DNA from 3 places in the Paenibacillus sp. FSL H7-0918 genome. Region 2 is predicted to be linked to each of the others. Evidence: riboswitches for the same ligand, from Rfam matches in the RefSeq annotation. Region 2 holds a riboswitch; each other region holds the start of a gene.
The links. A riboswitch is a leader RNA that binds a small molecule or an ion and turns the genes downstream of it on or off. The one in region 2 is predicted to bind cyclic di-GMP.
Positions count from the first base shown of each region.

Region 1: it holds a riboswitch for cyclic di-GMP, as region 2 does, so the genes downstream of both, MHI15_RS04080 (thiamine pyrophosphate-binding protein) here and MHI15_RS29420 (choice-of-anchor A family protein) in region 2, are expected to answer to the same signal.
Region 3: it holds a riboswitch for cyclic di-GMP, as region 2 does, so the genes downstream of both, MHI15_RS13130 (NPCBM/NEW2 domain-containing protein) here and MHI15_RS29420 (choice-of-anchor A family protein) in region 2, are expected to answer to the same signal.

Region 1 is NZ_JBBOWJ010000001.1:854,469-860,539, forward strand. It holds gene MHI15_RS04070 (helix-turn-helix transcriptional regulator) at 1-875, shown strand, start outside; gene MHI15_RS04075 (methyl-accepting chemotaxis protein) at 997-2,247, shown strand; cyclic di-GMP riboswitch class I at 2,422-2,518, shown strand; gene MHI15_RS04080 (thiamine pyrophosphate-binding protein) at 2,674-4,314, shown strand; gene MHI15_RS04085 (carboxymuconolactone decarboxylase family protein) at 4,325-4,693, shown strand; gene MHI15_RS04090 (hypothetical protein) at 4,806-5,249, shown strand; gene MHI15_RS04095 (ketoacyl-ACP synthase III) at 5,304-6,071, shown strand, end outside.
Region 2 is NZ_JBBOWJ010000006.1:146,412-152,482, forward strand. It holds gene MHI15_RS29410 (ASCH domain-containing protein) at 192-605, shown strand; gene MHI15_RS29415 (hypothetical protein) at 805-1,197, opposite strand; cyclic di-GMP riboswitch class I at 1,693-1,783, shown strand; gene MHI15_RS29420 (choice-of-anchor A family protein) at 1,892-3,694, shown strand; gene MHI15_RS29425 (LPXTG cell wall anchor domain-containing protein) at 3,883-4,251, shown strand; gene MHI15_RS29430 (alpha/beta hydrolase) at 4,359-5,333, shown strand.
Region 3 is NZ_JBBOWJ010000001.1:2,912,673-2,918,743, forward strand. It holds gene MHI15_RS13130 (NPCBM/NEW2 domain-containing protein) at 1-3,191, opposite strand, end outside; cyclic di-GMP riboswitch class I at 3,449-3,535, opposite strand; gene MHI15_RS13135 (hypothetical protein) at 3,693-4,259, opposite strand; gene MHI15_RS13140 (EAL domain-containing protein) at 4,376-5,224, opposite strand; gene MHI15_RS13145 (Crp/Fnr family transcriptional regulator) at 5,415-6,071, opposite strand, start outside.

The DNA of each region.
Region 1 (6,071 bases), on a different contig from region 2:
TAGAAGTGTCTGAACGAACTGTGTTTAGAGATATGGAAGCCTTATGTACAGCGGGAATACCGATTCTTGCCGAACGGGGACGCGAAGGAGGTTGGATGCTCACAGAAGGATACCGGACCTCCTTAACGGGTATGAAGCCCTCAGAAATTGCTACTCTGCTGCTGTCCGCAGACTCCTCGATTTTAAAAGATCTGGGTATACAAAACGACTTCTCTTCTGCCGTGCTTAAGCTGAAGGCTGCTTCCCCATCCAGGCCGAATAATCCAGCCAGTTACCTGAGCCAGCGCATTCATATAGATGGTGCCAGCTGGCACCCTTCCGACGAGACGTACCCGTTTCTTTCTGTCCTTCAGGAAGCTGTTTGGGAAGACCGTAAAGTGAAGATCACTTACCCACGGAATGACGAGATGAAGGAGCGTTTCATTGAACCTCTCGGGTTAGTCGCAAAACGTGGAGTTTGGTATGTAGTGGCACGAACCGAGGGTGAAATGCGGACTTTTCGCGTGTCGAGATTAATACAAGCTGACGCAACTTATGAATCATTTGTCAGACCTGAGGCTTTTGATTTAAAAAGCTACTGGGAACAATCGACTTTAGCTTTCAAAGCAGCACTGCCAAAATATGTAGTGAACTTAAAGGTGAATGAGTCTATTCTTAAAGAATTACAACGTGAAAGATATGTAACTATAACTTTAGTAGAACCCTCTGCTAATACTGGGTGGATGAACGTGGAGGCCGAGTTTAATGCTATAGAATCTGCCTGTCGTATCGTACTCTCTTTCTCTCCTTCAGTTATTGTTTTAGCTCCTATCGAACTAGTAGGGATGGTAAAGTCTGCTATTAAAACAATTTCCACAATATATGAGGAATTTTGACATGAATTCTAAATATCTACTACTTAAAGAAGATTTATGACACTTCTCTATAGACCAATGACCTATAAATCCCCTATAATAACACCATTACATAAAATTTAATAAGGGGGACATTTTACCAATGAGCTGGATGCACAAACTTCCGTTAAAACAAAGAATTGTTGCCGGATGTTACCTCGTTGCCGCACTGTTTGCTATTCCTGTCTTAGTTACGTTAATGATTCTAGGTCAATTTCTCGTAGGAATTATACTAGTAGTTGTTCTTGCAGGTCTGACTTTACCTGTTGCTCGCTTCGTGGAGAGAACGCTTACATCATCTTTTGATGATATTGCTAATGTATCTCACAGTATTTCAAAGGGTGATTTCACTAGCAGAGCGGACGAAAATGGTTCAATGGGTGACGTAAGCCGCTCCTTTAACACAATGATTGATAAGCTCAAGAAGATTCTGACCGATGCATCGCAGATCACCCGTCAAGTTATGGATGCAAGCCGCGGAATCGAAGATAAGAACCAGAACCTGAAAATTGTCATGGCACAAGTAGCCTCTTCTTCTACTGAGCTCGCTCTTGGTGCAAATGAAATATCTACGGATATCGCTGATATGACAGAATCCATTAAAGACATTGAGACCAAAGTATCCAATTATACGAACTCCACCAAAGAAATGAACAGACGTTCAATACATACCTTAGAACTTGTTGAGCAAGGGCGCCAATCCGTAGATACACAGGCTGAAGGCATGCGTAAAAACATAGAGGCTACACAAAAAGTGGCTGATACTATTGAAGCTCTCTCACAAAATGCCCGCGGGATTACGATGATCACCAAGACCATCACAGAGATCGCTGAGCAGACCAACCTGCTGTCACTGAATGCCTCCATCGAAGCTGCTCGTGCCGGAGAGCATGGTCGGGGTTTTGCCGTTGTAGCTCAAGAGGTTCGCAAGCTTGCTGAAGAATCTACGGCATCCACAAAAGAAGTATTCGGCTTGGTCCGCAGCATTGAGTCAGATATTAAACAAGCCATCGATAATATTGCCATCAATGAAGAGGTTGTGCAGGTTCAGAATGAAATGATCACTCAATCTGCCCATATTTTCGCACAAATTGTACAAAGCGTGCAGTACATTACCGAGCAAATCTCTTCATTCTCTGCGGAGAGTGATCTTATGCTAGAAAGTGCCTTGAAAATTTCCAGTGCAATTGAGAATATCTCAGCAATCACCGAAGAAACTGCTGCTGGCACGGAAGAGGTATCGGCGGCTATGAATGAACAGATTAATGCCCTGCAGTCTGTTGCAGAAGAAACGGAAAAAATGACCCAGGCCGTATTTAATCTGCAAAAAACCATTCATATCTTTAAATTCTAGTTCAAAACTATCAACTGCCACCTAAGCTGAGTCTTAGGTGGCAGTTTTTTTCGCGAGGCAAAACTTCATCTCTTGGACAAGACTTTCGTCAAATTTCGAGTTTTTTTAGCGGATTATGTTGACAAAAATTAATGAGGAATATATTGTAAAGGAAAATTATTCTTATCAACTATAAATTAATATTGGCAAAATCCTCGAAAGAGGATGACGCAAAACCATGGATCTACAGCCTCATTTTTTCGTTTGAGGCCATGATTGCCAGGTTGCAGAGGAACCAGGACGGCTGAACTATTGTTCAGTCTTAGCGGCGCCTTATGCCACCAACCTGTGCTTACTATAGAGCACAGGTTTTTACTTTTTGAGTATATTGATCTATCGTATCTATTCGGTAGATTAATAACTAATATATATCAAAAAACTTGTGAGGTGTTTCTTTTGAAGACAGTCGCAGATTACATGGCGGAAGCACTACGTAACCTTGGAGTCACCCATTCTTTTGGGATCATTGGCAAATCCATTTGTCCAATAGTTCTAAAGATGGTGGATTACGGTATTGAATTTATTCCCGGCAGACATGAAGCAAGCTCCGGATTCGAAGCAGCAGGGTATGCGCTGAAAACGGGTAACCTAGGCGTAGCATTTGGTACTTCGGGTCCTGGGGGAACTAACCTGCTTACAGCAGCAGCACATGCGAAAGCTAACAACCTACCTGTCCTATTTATTACCGGCCACCAATCCATTACAGAGCTTGGAATTCCTCAATGTCAGGACTCCACCTCTTTTCTGGCTGATTTAGCTGATATGTTCAGACCTGCCACCTTGTTCAGTAAATTGGTTGAACGTGGGGATCACTTTGGTACTATTTTTAATCATGCGATTTCTGTGGCCCTGACCAAACGGGGTCCTGTTCATCTTTGTATTCCTTTTGATGTACAAACTGAAGTATTGGAAGAATGCAATATAGTAATCCCAGAAAGAGAGTCTCTAATTAGTCAAGCTAATATCGATAGAGTCATCGATGCTATTCAAGCTGCTAAGAATCCTTTGATTATTGCGGGTAAAGGAATTAACCGCTCCGGAGCACATAAAGAGCTTGTTCAACTCGCAGAAACTTTTAATATTCCTGTAGTAACATCTCCTGGTGGAAAAGGGGCTATAGTCTGGGATCACCCACTCTATCATGGTCCTATTGGCGTTGGCGGTTCGACCCACGGGGACGATTTATTGAATAAAAGCGATTTATTTATAGTGCTTGGATCACGTTTAAGTGATATGACCATCTGTAATCTTAAACGGGAGAATCATCCAGCAACTTTAATTCAATTTGATATTGATCCAACCTTTGTCGGAAAAATACTATTATCCAAAACGATACCGGTCACTGGGGACCTGCGCGATAATTTGGTGCACTGCCTAAATCATATTGACCCAAGCACAATCACCAAACGTGAGGCTTTGGCCGATGCGGATTATTCAGAAGAGCTTCCAACCCTTAAGAATCTTTCCCTTGCTTCGGTAATGAGCACTTTAAGTGATTTGATCCCTTATAATAATTCAATTTTCGTTGATGATGGAAGTCATGGATTCCACGCTGCAAAATGGTACAAGGTTAAGAAACCGGGCAGCTTTGTTTTTGATGCGTATTTTGCTTGCATGGGTAATTCGATCGGCATGGCTATTGGTGCAAAAGTCGCAGCTCCTGAAGAAACTGTCCTCTGCATTACAGGTGATGGTTGTTTCATGATGCTCGGCGCTGAGATTAACACCGCTGTCTGCAAAGATATCCCTGTCATCTTTATCGTGGTCAATAATAAGCAACTAGATATGGCTCTTAAGGGTATGGAGAAAACCACAGGTCGTATCGATGGAACTCTATATGAAGTACCAATGGACGCCGTGAAATTCGCTGAATCTCTAGGTGCTAAAGGCTACAAATGTGAGACTGCGGATGAATTCACAGCTGCAATTAAAGATGCGGTAGCTCTAAACCATGTTGCCGTTATTGAACTACTAACAGACCGTGATGAAGTCCCTCCGACTGCACACCGTACTTTGAACCTAAACTAGGAGGCTAACCATGAAGGAAAATATCAACAGTGGTCTCAACCACTTCACGAATCTATCAGGAGACTATGGCGCAAAAGCACTAGCTCCAATTAAAGACCACTTCCCTGACTTGGCTGAATTTATTATGGGGAATGCCTATGGCGATATTTTTCAACGTAATACTATAGCCCCTGACTGGAAGGAAATCGCAGTCATTTCATCTTTAATTTCAATGGGTCAATTCGAACAGTTGGGCGTTCATTATGTCATGGCCCTTCGTGTTGGAGTTACCGTAGAACAGCTTAAAGGTATTCTATTACACTTAGTACCCGTTATAGGGGCACCTAGAATCATCACAGCTTTTAATATCCTGCTTGCAACCATAGAAGAAATCCAATAACCCAACAGTTCGACAACAATATACAAAATTCGACTTTATTATTGCATACACTTGAAAAATATGCCTATAATAGAGTCGGAATATCCCATTACTTGCTGTATAGTGTCGAATTTTGACTTTTATAAAACAGCTAAATGGATATACATGGCTGGATATTGCAGTCGAACTGTTTTGGACAAATTCAATCTATGGGAGAGATTTAGGCATGGGAAGTTTCGTTTTGAAGACAGACACTACAAACAAGGTTATTAACATTGAGTTAGATGGAACATTTTCTGAAGAAGATGGTCTAAAATCTATTCAAGCTTATCAACAAACTATCAATCCAATTACTCCAGCTGACTATGAACTAAAAATCGACTGCAGAAAGCTAAATGTAACTGCACCAGATGTTGTACCTCTTTTAGAAAGCTGCTTTGTAATGTTTAAGAATGATGGATTTGTAAAAGTAAATCTAACGCTTGAAAATAACCCGATCCTCAAAATGCAGCTTTCCCGTCTTGGCCGTAAAGCTGGACTCGATAACATCGAGATCATTTCTGCGGTTACAGTCTAGATCTTTGAATCTTAATATGTAGGCCACATTTTACTGCTTTCCTGGAGGCGTATTATGACCGGAATTCGTATTAAAGGCATTGATATCTATCATCCCAGCAATATAGTTGGTAACGACTTTTTCATTAAGCATTTTGACGAAAAAGGCATTGATATTCGAGGTCTATTATCCGCATTAGGTCGTATTACACGGTATAGTATTAAGGATGCGGATGAGAATTCCCTTACGATGGCTTTTGAGGCTGCCAGGAATGTTCTGGAGAAAAGTGGTCTCACAGGTGCCGATATCGACCTTATTGCCTATGCAATTCAAACTCCTGAGTATATCTTTCCTACCAACTCATTAATGATTCACCGTTTGATCAAAGGCGCATCCCATACGATCTGCATTGACAGTAATGCTAATTGTGCGGGTATGACGGCTTCTGTGGAACAGGTTAGCCGTCAGATGCAAGCGAATCCTAGGATTAAACGAGCGTTGGTCATCGGCTCCGATTATGTAACCCCTCATGCCGATAAGAATGATCCAGTCTATTACGCTAACTTCGGTGATGCAGCGGCGGCAGTCATTCTTGAACAAGCTGAGGATGTGGTCGGTTTCATTGACTCTATCTACCAAACGGATCCTTGTGTTTGCGATAATTCCAAGTTCCCGTGCGCAGGCCTGGCTAAACTGGGTAAACAAGGTGTAGCGGCTGGAGAGTTTAATGTGAAGTTTATTCCTTTTGATAATTCCATTTGTATAGATGCTGCTTCTGAGTCTATTCGTACTCTACTGTCTAACAACAATATCGCGCCTGAAGCCATTAAAGCAGCCTGCTTC
Region 2 (6,071 bases):
AAGAACTTTTGTTTGTATATAATAAAAATAAATGTTCTTATTTTAGAGGCGATCAATGATGGAAATGAGTATCGACCAAACGGTTGGGATTATTTAATTTATCAGGTCAAGGTGAGCAAGATTACACAACGCGAGATCGAGATCCGTGCATCCGTGACAAACGTCCAACATAAACGAAGGGGATAAATATCATGCGGTGTATAACAATACGGCAGCCTTGGGCGACTTTAATTGCTCTTGGTGAAAAAGAGTTTGAAACTCGTTCATGGAGAACAGCCTACCGCGGCGAGTTAGGCATCCATGCCGGAATGAGGATTGACAAAAAGATTTGTGAACAGGAACCGTACAAATCAGTATTGGCGAAACATGGCTATACAGCGAATAATTTGCCGACAGGAGCTATTATTGCTACAGGTCAGCTCGCGGGATGTTATGTGGTTACTCCAGAGGTGGATTTAAGGGAATGGATCAATGGGAACGAATATGATTTTGGCGACTATAGTGAAGGACGGTTTGCCTGGAAGCTTGAACGGGTTCATCCATTAAGCCATCCAATTCCAGCTAAAGGTCGGCTAAGCTTGTGGGAGCACTCTAATCACTTCTGAACGGCGAACAATATTTTTAATGTAATTTTTATGTGCCTATCAGCTTTTTTTCAGGTTCGAGGTATATATTAGAGACACCAAACACCCCCCAGTGTTTTGTGGTATATCTCTCTCAGGTCTTGCCAACTCCCATGGTAAGGCCTATTTTTTTGTTCACTAATTGATTGGGGGGAGAGAGCGCAGCGGCTTCTATACAGCTTTACTTAATCTGGTACTGTTCTTCGTAACTCTTAAAAGATGAAATATCCAGCCCTAGGTATCTGCGCATATGGATGGCAGCCTGAGCCGCAACAATGTCATTCAACAGCAGCATTCGTTCATGATAGCCACGACATATATACTTGGCTTCAATTCCAGTATTAAGTCTGTTTTGCTCATACACCTTGATTCCCCGTCTTCTCATTTCTGCACGAACATCCCTTAGATCTGTTGTAGCTACTGCAGCAGCTGTTCCAAGCACCTCCAGATAAGGGGCGGGTGTTCGTAAGTGTGTAGATAAAATGGCGGAGTCCCGTTCGAAAGCTGATAAAATCATCGGAAGCAATAAATAAGATTTCACCAGCATGTTGTCCCTGCTTTCTGCTCTATGCATGAATCTCATCACCTCTAATAGGAACGTATATTCGTATTCTACCCCGATATTCCAAAAATAATCAATGGTATTTCTAAACAGTTTATCCAATGTGATTAAATTCACAACTTAATAACGAAGAATAAATTATATTAAAAATTGTAATAATAAAAATTAATGTATCGAACGCAAATAAAGGAGAATTATGATGGAAAAAGAGGGCAGCCTCCAGCGTGGATTGTTTTTTGGTTTAATTCTGAGTGTTCCCTTATGGATATCCATATTGGGCTATATACAGTTACTTTAAAATTTAATGAAAAACCTTATGCGAAGCGCCTTTAGGCGCTTTTTTTGTGTGGTACTAATGCGGGGAATTATCGAAAGGAATTGATTGACAATTGTGGGTGTCGGGAGCTAAACTGTTATTAATTCAAAAGTATTAAAAGTCATAGACTGTTATTGGATAGAATGCTTCAGCTACCAGTTCTGGACTTGCAGTGTAATACATATATATAGTCATGATAATAGCAAACCGTCTGAAAGGGCGGGACGCAAAGTCCAGGAGTCTAAAGTGTCTTAAAGGCACAATGACCGTCCGACTGCCATGAGAAGGGAATTTCACTTCTTTTTGGCGGTCTTTTTTGTTGTTAGGTCCTTTAGAGTTTCTGGTAATTATTCTGATTAATATAAATCATAGTTTTAGGAGGTGTGCCATTTGAAAAGAAGAATAAAACCGTTACTCTCGCTTGTATTAGCTGGGATTTTGACGGTAGGTAGTGGGCTTTCCTCATTGGGAGCTGGAGTTGCTGGAGCTAGTAGTTCTTCTACATTGGGAATTGCAGCGGTCTACAACGTGTTTATTCTAGGGGATATAACGACAGTTTCGGATACGGAAGGAAGGTTTGCTGCTGGAGGTAACGTTAACTTAACCAACTATAGTGTTGGAGATAGGTTGACCGCAGCAGAGGTTTCCCTGACTGACACACTTGTTGTTGGAGGGAATCTTACTTTCAACGGAGGTACTGTTTATGGGAATATCGTGTACGGGGGAGATTTTTCAGGGAATGTAACGCTCCTCAAGGGTGGTGCAAAAAGACAGGGGAGTACGATTGACTTTTCAGCCGTAGGTCAGTCTTTGAAGGACAAATCAGCAGAACTTGCAGCATTGCCGGCGAATGGAACAACAGTGTACCAATATGGCAGCCTTACCCTGACAGGTACAGATCCTGCGGTCAATGTTTTTAATGTTTCAGGAGATAACGTCTCTAATACCTACGGAATTACAATAAATGTTCCTTCAGGATCTACTGCAATTATTAATATTGATGGTTCTAACGTAAAAATGAAAAACTTCGGATTTCTACCTAATAACGTGTTGAACAGCAAGAAAATTTTGCTTAACTTTAGCCAAGCTGCGTATCTTGATATGGCAGGCATAGGTGTAATGGGAAGCATACTTGCCCCCTATGCTCATGTTGATTTTATTAATGGTCAGATTAACGGTACTTTAGTGGCGGCTTCACTCAAAGGTACTGGTGGTGGTGAATTTCACCACTATCCATACGATGGTGATGAACCTGGACCAACGCCGACACCAACACCAACAGTGACACCAACGCCGACACCAACACCGACACCGACGCCGACAGTGACACCAACGCCGACAGTGACACCAACACCAACGCCGACAGTGACACCAACACCAACGCCAACACCGACGCCGACGCCGACAGTGACGCCAACGCCAACGCCGACAGTGACACCGACGCCAACACCATGTCCCACGCCGACAGTGACACCAACGCCGACACCAACGCCGACAGTGACACCAACGCCGACACCAACGCAGACACCGACACCAACACCAACACCGACACCAACACCGACGCCGACACCAACACCGACGCCGACAGTGACACCAACACCGACACCAACACCGACGCCGACAGTGACACCAACACCGACACCGACGCCGACAGTGACACCAACACCAACGCCGACACCGACACCAACACCAACACCGACGCCGACAGTGACGCCAACACCAACGCCGACGCCGACAGTGACACCAACGCCGACAGTGACACCAACGCCGACAGTGACACCAACACCGACGCCGACAGTGACACCAACGTCGACACCGACACCGACGCCGACACCAACGCCGACAGTGACACCAACGCCGACACCGACGCCGACGCCAACACCGACACCGACAGTGACGCCGACACCAACACCGACAGTGACGCCGACGCCGACACCGACACCAACGCCGACGCCAACAGTGACACCAACGCCAACACCAACGCCGACAGTGACACCAACGCCGACACCAACGCCAACACCGACGCCGACGCCAACACCGACGCCGACAGTGACACCAACACCAACACCGACGCCGACACCAACGCCGACAGTGACACCAACGCCGACAGTGACACCGACACCGACAGTAACACCAACGCCGACGCCAACGCCAACAGTGACGCGAGCAGACCAACGCCAACACCGACGGTAACGCCAGAGGTAACACCAACACCAACGGTAACACCAGAGGTAACACCAACACCAACGGTAACACCAGAGGTAACACCAACACCAACGGTAACACCAGAGGTAACGCCAACACCAACGGTAACACCAGAGGTAACACCAACACCAACGGTAACACCAGAGGTAACACCAACGTCGACACCAGAGACTTCGGTGTTCCCGACACCAACGCCATCATCCGTAATTGGCACTATAGTTCTTGCAGAAGATCCTGTGCCGCTTGGGCCTGTAGCTTCGCCGACACCATCGCCAGTACCAACACCAACACCGTCGAATAGCACAGAAGTACTTGTTGATGATGATGAGATCCCATTAGGTCCGGTACCGGCAGTGACACCAACGCCAACACCAACACCTGATGAAATCATCGTAGTGGACGATACGATCCCATTAGGTAAGCCACCTGTGAAGGAATTGCCAAAAACGGGTGAATCAAGTCCTGCACCTTACTATGTAGCAGGTTTAGGTTTTGCACTTATCGGATTATTAATGAGAACCAAGTTCTCCAAAAAGAATAAATAATAAAGGGTAGATCAACATAGAGTCGCTTTCGGGAGTGTTCCGATGGCGGCTCTATTTGTATGTCATGATTGCGATAGTTTGGTGCATTCTAAGTAGATGGTATACTCTTGTTGGAAAAGAAATGTAGAGGGGATGGCGAAGGCGAATTGATATGGTTCATTATTAGCGCTGTAATCATCATAGGGATTCTAATCTATGTGGGATTTTTCTTCTATGGTATTGCTATTAAACGAGCGCCAAAGGTATTTCTAAGTAATAATCCTAATCTGAAGGCTGATCCTCCGGTTGCCGGAGCTTCTTGGGGGGAGGGGAAGGATTGGGTCTCTCGCCAGAGCTTCGAGAATATTGAGATCGTATCTGCAGATGGACTTAAACTAAGGGGTTACTTACTCCAATCTAATCGTGCTGCGGGACGCACAGCCATTCTAGCCCACGGTTATTCAGGTAAAGCAAAGGATATGGGGGCGTACGCCAAAATCTACTACGAGAACTTAGGCTTTAACATCCTAATTCCCGATGCAAGAGGGCATGGAGATAGCGCAGGGGATTACATTGGTTTTGGTTGGCCGGAACGAAAAGATTATTTGCAATGGATTGAATACATGATTAAAAAGACTGGGCCCAGTGCTCAAATTGTGCTTCACGGCGTCTCTATGGGCGGTGCTACAGTGCTAATGACCTCAGGGGAAGATCTTCCGCCGCAGGTAAAAGCTATTGTTGCGGACTGCGCTTATACCTCAGTAAAAGCACAATTATCTTACCAACTACGACGCATGTATCGCTTGCCAAGTTTCCCTTTCGTTCAAAGTGCAAGTCTAATCACCCGCTTGAAGGCGGGGTATGGTTTTGGTGAAGCCTCTGCATTAAAACAAGTGCGGAAAGCGAAGGTCCCGATTCTTTTTATTCATGGGGATGCGGATAACTTTGTACCTTTTGCTATGATGAATGAATTGTATGAGGCATGCCAGAGTCCAAAAGAGAGACTCATAGTGCCGCAAGCGGGGCATGGATTGTCTTATGATACGGATAAGGCGGGGTATATAGATGTAGTAACAGCTTTTGTAAGTCGATATGTAAAATAAGTCCTGAACGTAGACAGCGCCCGATATCCGCTAGGTAGCGGTTATCGGGCGCCTATATTTTTCCACACATGACGTAGTCCTTGAATAAGGATCGTACCGTCATGCTTTCTCGTTATATTCATCCCCCGCCGTTCGTGAGTAACGGGTGTCTTAATTCCTTGTTATTTCCAGCAGCCGTGTGGCGAGAATAATCCTTCCAATACGACAAAAGCCCTACCTCTCTTTTGCCCTTGCGGCTCCATTGACCGCGCCAGTGTGAATCGGAATGCTATATTTCGAATTTAATCTCATAAAAAGGAAGAGTACTGCAAGAAAACATAAAGCCTCTTTGTCCAAAATGCCGATGTGTATAATAGTCGGCCTGACATCTTCTTGGTGGGGATATTCAATATATCGAAAAACAAATACCATATAAATATAACACACTATTGTTTAAAAGGCAAATATAATAATGAATTCCAAGATAAGGTTTATTTGATTCTAGAGAGGAACAAACCTCGATAAGGGGCGCTTAGATTTTGAAAGTAACTTAAATTGGGTTAATTGTGAATTATTCCGGAAAAGCTAGTAAACCAGAGGAGATGGGCGATCTCGGTGCAAATGGGCTAAAATGTAAGTTGGATATTTTTGCAAACGCTACAAACTTCAACTGAAAATGCCAGAGACGAATGGGTTGTGTCTGCTGGGGTTATTTTGCGTGCCTATTTTGTGAACAGCTCTCTAAAACTGACAATAAAC
Region 3 (6,071 bases), on a different contig from region 2:
TTTTGCGTTACATCAACGTTATTGGCTTTCAGAGAGACATCTGCAGTAATATCGTTTCCTAGATAGTTAGCCGCTTTTACATAGCTCATCGGATCAAAGGTTTGATTAAGCTTTAAAGTGAGCTGATCTTCAACAGACAAGGCTGGCTTAAAGGCTTTAACCTGTACGGGCTTCAGTGGGTTCAGCTTTTTATCATAACCGACGATCTTGTACGTATAGTTGATACTCACATCTACATTCTGATCCACAAATTGCTCAGTTCCTGTAAAACCAACTAACACATCATTTCTATACACTTCATATCCTAAAAAGTCTTGCTTAAGCTCTTTATCTATACTGAAACTTAACGTGTTCGTTCTAGCCGTGGTGTTAGGTGTGATATTAACCTTAATGGCCAGATTTTTATCCGCTATTCCAGTTCCCTCATAATTAATCACCGAGTTATTTAAATACCATAACTTTTGCGGTGCCGGATACTTGGCTACTTTCGCTTTTGTCTCAGGATTCACAGTGAAGCCATGTCTGGCAAAATAGCTGCTTAAATCTAATCCCAGTACTTCGGAGGAGAACTCCACCAAATACTGCTGCTTGGAATTGTCACCGTTGGTAAGGGTGACCTTCCGCTCCCGATATAGCTTGGTTAGCTCTGTCCAGTATCCCGGATGTGCCAGCTCCAGCTGCCAATAGGCTCCGAGTTGTGCAAATAAGCCCTGCTGATTCATAACCACTTTATTTTCTTCGAGGACATATTTATAGATATCTGATTCATACGGTATACGATTATCTATCGAATTCGCTGCGACAGACATAAACATAGACACCATATTATTAGTTACTTCGCCATATTCCCGTTCACCCATAGCCAAGCGATGCCCAATTTCGTGATTCAGTCCCCAGCCCGGATAGGCTTTATTAAAATCACCTAACATGGTTCCTACTGTTCCAAGTTGGATCCCTGTATGATCTCCCGCTGCATACATCGCACCATAAGGCTGCATCAAGCGAATATTCTCACGAATTAGCTTGGCATCATGAATCTCGCTACTGCCATCCAAGCCATAGAAGGCAAAAATGCTCTTCATCCAGGTGTCATACCCAGTTACGGTGTCCAGCGGGTTATTTCCTTGCGTAATATATTTGTTGTACGCCTCCGTCGCCGTTCCTGTGAATATAACATGATCGCTGGCCATTTCTACCACATCTATGAGTTTACGATCTTGAACATTTGGATGAGCCGCTTTATCTTCGTCCAGTCTTTGTTTGTATGTGATTAAGAAGGTTTTGAATTGTTCTGGATCCGTGGTCTTGGTCATAAAAGGAATCTTTTCTAAACCTTCGAAGCGGATCAATGGCGCTTTCCCTTGTTCCTCAGCTGTATAGGGATTTACGATATAAACGGTGCCGCCCTTAGTCACTTCATGTGCATAATAACTATTCGTAGCAAATTCAGGAACGGTTATAATGTTCTTACCTGGACGCAATTGCACACCTCTAGCCCAAACATTCCAAGCGGCCTCTTGTTGAGAAAAGACTAAAGAAGGTAGCTTATCGTTAGAAGCTGCGTCCACATAAACGTTGATCGTATCTCCAGGCATTGCAACGAGACCTGTAGGCTGGTTGTTCGTACCAAAACCAATTCTCAGGTTTTCCTGCGCATGCTTTTTCATATCTCCACGTTGTTCCGCCTCAATGATGGTGCCTTCGATTTGAACCTCGCCATTAACCAGCTTCTTAGCTAGTTCCAATGAATCTTTCAGGATTGGATAGAGGGGATGTACTTTTGCCGCTTCTTCTAATTCGTTGATTGCTTCGACGCTATTATAAGCAGGCACAACCGCACTCATCGTTCCATCTGTGAAAATACCATTTACAGCTTCGCTTACTTTATCTTCTGTATAAAATCTAAATTCAGCCGCAAAAGGTCTGTTGATATTAGCTTTTGTGAACTTAAATTTTAATCTTTTAAACTTCGTCGGTTCGAATTTAAATTCCAGAAAGTCATTGGTACTAATCGCGGTTCCGCTAGATACAAGTTGGAAGGTCTCTCCTTTACTCGTCTCTGATGCATAGATTTCAAAAGCCTCTGGGAATCCTTTGCGGTTATCTCTAGCCAAAAAAGCCACTCTGTCCAGCACTTCCGCTTGCGCTAGTTCAAACACGACTTCATTCGTGAAGCTTGCATCATTGTTTTTGTTCGTTTCCCAATGCGTAGTGGGCTGGTCATCCAGCATATATTCAGGCTTCGTACCTGGGTAGCTTCCACCGTTCACCGTTACTTTTGATACGTTTGCATTCGGCATTCTATAAGCTTGGCTATAGGCATTTTCATAGGCTGTTCCATACCCTTTTAGCTTCGAAACCTTGGCTGCCGTTGCCTCTACCTGATGGTTCTCCAAAAGGATCTTTGCATTCTCTATCTCTTCTTTAAACTGCGCATACAGTGGATGTGCCTGCACTTCATTCTCTAAAGCTGTTAATTTCTCTGCCGTATTAAAGGCAGTACTAACTTGGCTCAAGGTATCATCTGTAAATAAATTTTTCATTTTAGCAGAGACACTATCCTCTTTATAAAAAGAAAACTCAGCCGCACTCGCCCAATCTTGGTTCGCTTTTTTGAAGACAAATTTAAGTCTCTTAAAAGCCGTAGGTGCGAACTGAATCTCCACTACATCACCGGTTGAGCCTGTATATTCTCCAGAAGACACGAGCGTAAAATCAACCCCATCGGTAGTGGAACCATAGATCTCAAATTCTTGAGCAAAACCTTTACCTTTCGCACCGGATTGCCTAGCCGCGTATACCATTCTATTTAATTCAGTGGACTCATTGAAAACAAACACAACCTCATTCGTAAACGTTGAACTATTCGGTTTGCCAGTCTCCCAATGCGTGCTCATATCCCCATCCATAGCCTTAGCTATAGGCGAGCCTGAGTAGTTGCCACCGTTATTTGTGATGGATTTAATATTTGCTGGATTCATTCTAAAAACCTCATTATAGGCATTTAGAGCATCCTTGCCGTACAGCTCAAACGGAATAACCGAAGCGTTGCTTAATAAGTTAACCTTACTTTGCGCCACTGTTTTTGTTACATTTACCTTGCTTGCCTCACTTGCTAAAGCATAACCTGCCTCACTCGAAAAACTGGCCAACATGGCCGCCGATGTAGCGATCGCAATCATTTTCTTCATCTCTTCTTACCCCCAGATGTCATATGAATCTCTCCAGTGCCCAAAAATGGGCACAAAAAAAACTACCCCAAAAGAGTAGCTTGATTGCGTATAAAGTCGCCTAAAAATTAAGACTTAATTTTTATTAAACCTTAACAAGCATAAACGCCTTCAGCGTCCTATAAGGACGGCAAGCGTTTAAGCGAGAAATATAAGATATTAAGTATAGGTGTATAACTTATACTTTCTTATATTTTAACAAAAAGCGTTACACACTCTTTGGCAGCTGGCTGACAATAGTTATGATAACCTTAGTCCCTTTAGCTTTGCGTCCCTACATTTCCATAGGTTTGCCTATGAAGTTTCGAATACATTCAAAGAGTAACATAAGCCTAGATCGGATCGCATGATTAATTGGTATGAAATGAATATAGGTAATTGCAATTAGTTTTTCTTATGTGATAGATATTATTTATCGACCATCCCGGAAGAGAAGGGCATCCTTTAGGACTGTAGGTCTACTTAACTCCCCGATCCAAACAAACGCCGGAACCAATTCCACACATCGCCCGTGATGGGAATTAATCCGAAACCATGTTCGCCAACTGCGATTACACCATATGCCCATTGTCCGATAGCTATGGCACCCCCAGCGATCCTGCCTATCGCTATCGCACCAAACGCCGTATCCCCTATGGCGATGGCCCCCAACGCTTTTTCCGCGATTGCGATCGCTCCTACAGCCACGCCTGCAATCGCAATCGCTCCCACTGCGAAGCCAAGCCAGCTAAGTGCTATTGCTCCGATCGCTAACCACATTCCCAGTGATATTGCTCCTAAGGATAATACGCCCACGCTTATCGCACCTATGGAAATCAAGCCAACAGCTACATCTCCAATAGCGATTAATCCAACGGCTGTCTTCACACGGGGTTTACCTCCACGGCCATACGCTTGACCTGAGTATCGCCCTAGATTACTGCGAATACTGATGACCGGAAATGAGGGAGAAGGCCATTGATAATCAATCTCTCGTCCATCAAAGCCCCTAGAATCCGCCCAGCGCGTTACAAATTGATGCCATTTCATATCCATCCCGTCCCCCTTTTCAAATTACCTAAATTATACAACCCCGGGGGTTGGCTGTACTCAGACTCTGACCTGAAATTCATCTCATCCTCTGGACGGATATATACTCATTAGGATTACTGTTTGGGAATAGGATCAGGCTTTCCAAATAAATAGCCCTGAAACAACTGATAACCACTCTGCTTAAGCCATTCAAAGTCCTCTCTAAACTCCACACCTTCTGCTAAAGGAACGGATTGGATTTCTAAAGCTTTTTCTAAAAATTGCTTTGCTATTTTCTGTTTGTTCAGATCGCTGGACACACCCTGAACATATTTCATATCCAGCTTCATGTAATGGGGTTTAAGCTCCAATAACATCTCGATCGTGCTGAAGCCCTCACCAACATCATCTAAAGCGTATTCAAATCCCCGGTCCTTGTAATATGTCAAAATAGCTTTCAAATGAGCGAGATCATCCACTTTCTCCGTCTCAACAACTTCAAAGACAAAAAGAGAAGGATCGACGCCTAATTGATTGGCCAGTTCAACGGTTGATCTTAAGCAGAACTCTGGAGCGTAGATCGACGTTGGGATAAAATTAATAAACGTTTTTTTATTTAAGGGTGCAGCATATTTTACAGCCGTCATTCTACATAACCGGTCTAAAGCATATAAACGCCCACGATTCCGTGCCGCCGCAAAAATCTCATTAGGATAGATAAGAGATCCGTCTTCTTTTTTAAATCTGGATAGGAGCTCGTATGCAAAAATTTCTTCCCTTACGTTCACAATCGGTTGGAAGTAGCAAGTAACAAGACCCTTAGTGATAACCTCATCAATCCACTCCATATCAAGTACAGTGGGTAATTCGGATAGAGGTCTCCATGTTTGGTCATCTATACGGAATTCAACCTGCTCCGACTCCATATGGTCATTACAGAAATCTAGAAAATCCCGTACCCCAGCCTCCTTAATTGTAATCACATTTTCTTCCACCTTATGTATCGTATTACTTCTACTCAAGTGATGAATAACCTCAGGTAAAACCCTAAGATTAAGCTCACCATGAGCCTTGATTTCAAAATTCAGATCTCTTACTACACAATGATTACAAGCCACATTCATAACCCCTTTAATAATCGATTCTCTGAAAAAGATCCCGGAACGGCTCTTCTCAATCGAAATCCGTATACTCCAGTAAATACGCCGGGTCTAACACGGTGATCTGCTGATGTTGAATCTCAATAATCTTTTGCTCTTGCAGATCTTTAAGCACAAGGGTAGCCGTCTCCCTTAACGTTCCGATCATATCCGCGAACTGCTGATGGGTCAATCGAAGATCAATCCTCTGTTTGCCTTGCTCCTCTACTCCAAATCTTTGGTATAGTCTTCTCAGCGTAAAGATCGCACGCGCTTTCGCATCATGAAATTTCATTTCATGTAATAACCGATTCGATAAAAATAAACGCTCCATTTGCAGCAGCATCAATTGCTCCTTAATCAACGGGTAATCGGCAAGCATCTGCTTAAAAGGCTCATGTTTAATCTCAAATAATACAGTATCATTCATAGCCACCGCAGACAGCACTCTTATATTGGAGGGATGGATCACTTCCAGATCGCCAAAGAAATCGCCTTTTCCAAAAAGATCTACGGTATGCTCTTTCCCTTTCGTGGTAGCATACACCCTTATAATCCCCGAATAGATAATGTAGGCATGATCCCCCGGATCTGATTCTGCAAACACCAGGGTTCCCTTAGAATATGCCTTATAAGTGAATAATCCTGAGACCGCCTCGATTTTCTCCGAGGGTAAACCCTGAAAAAAGCG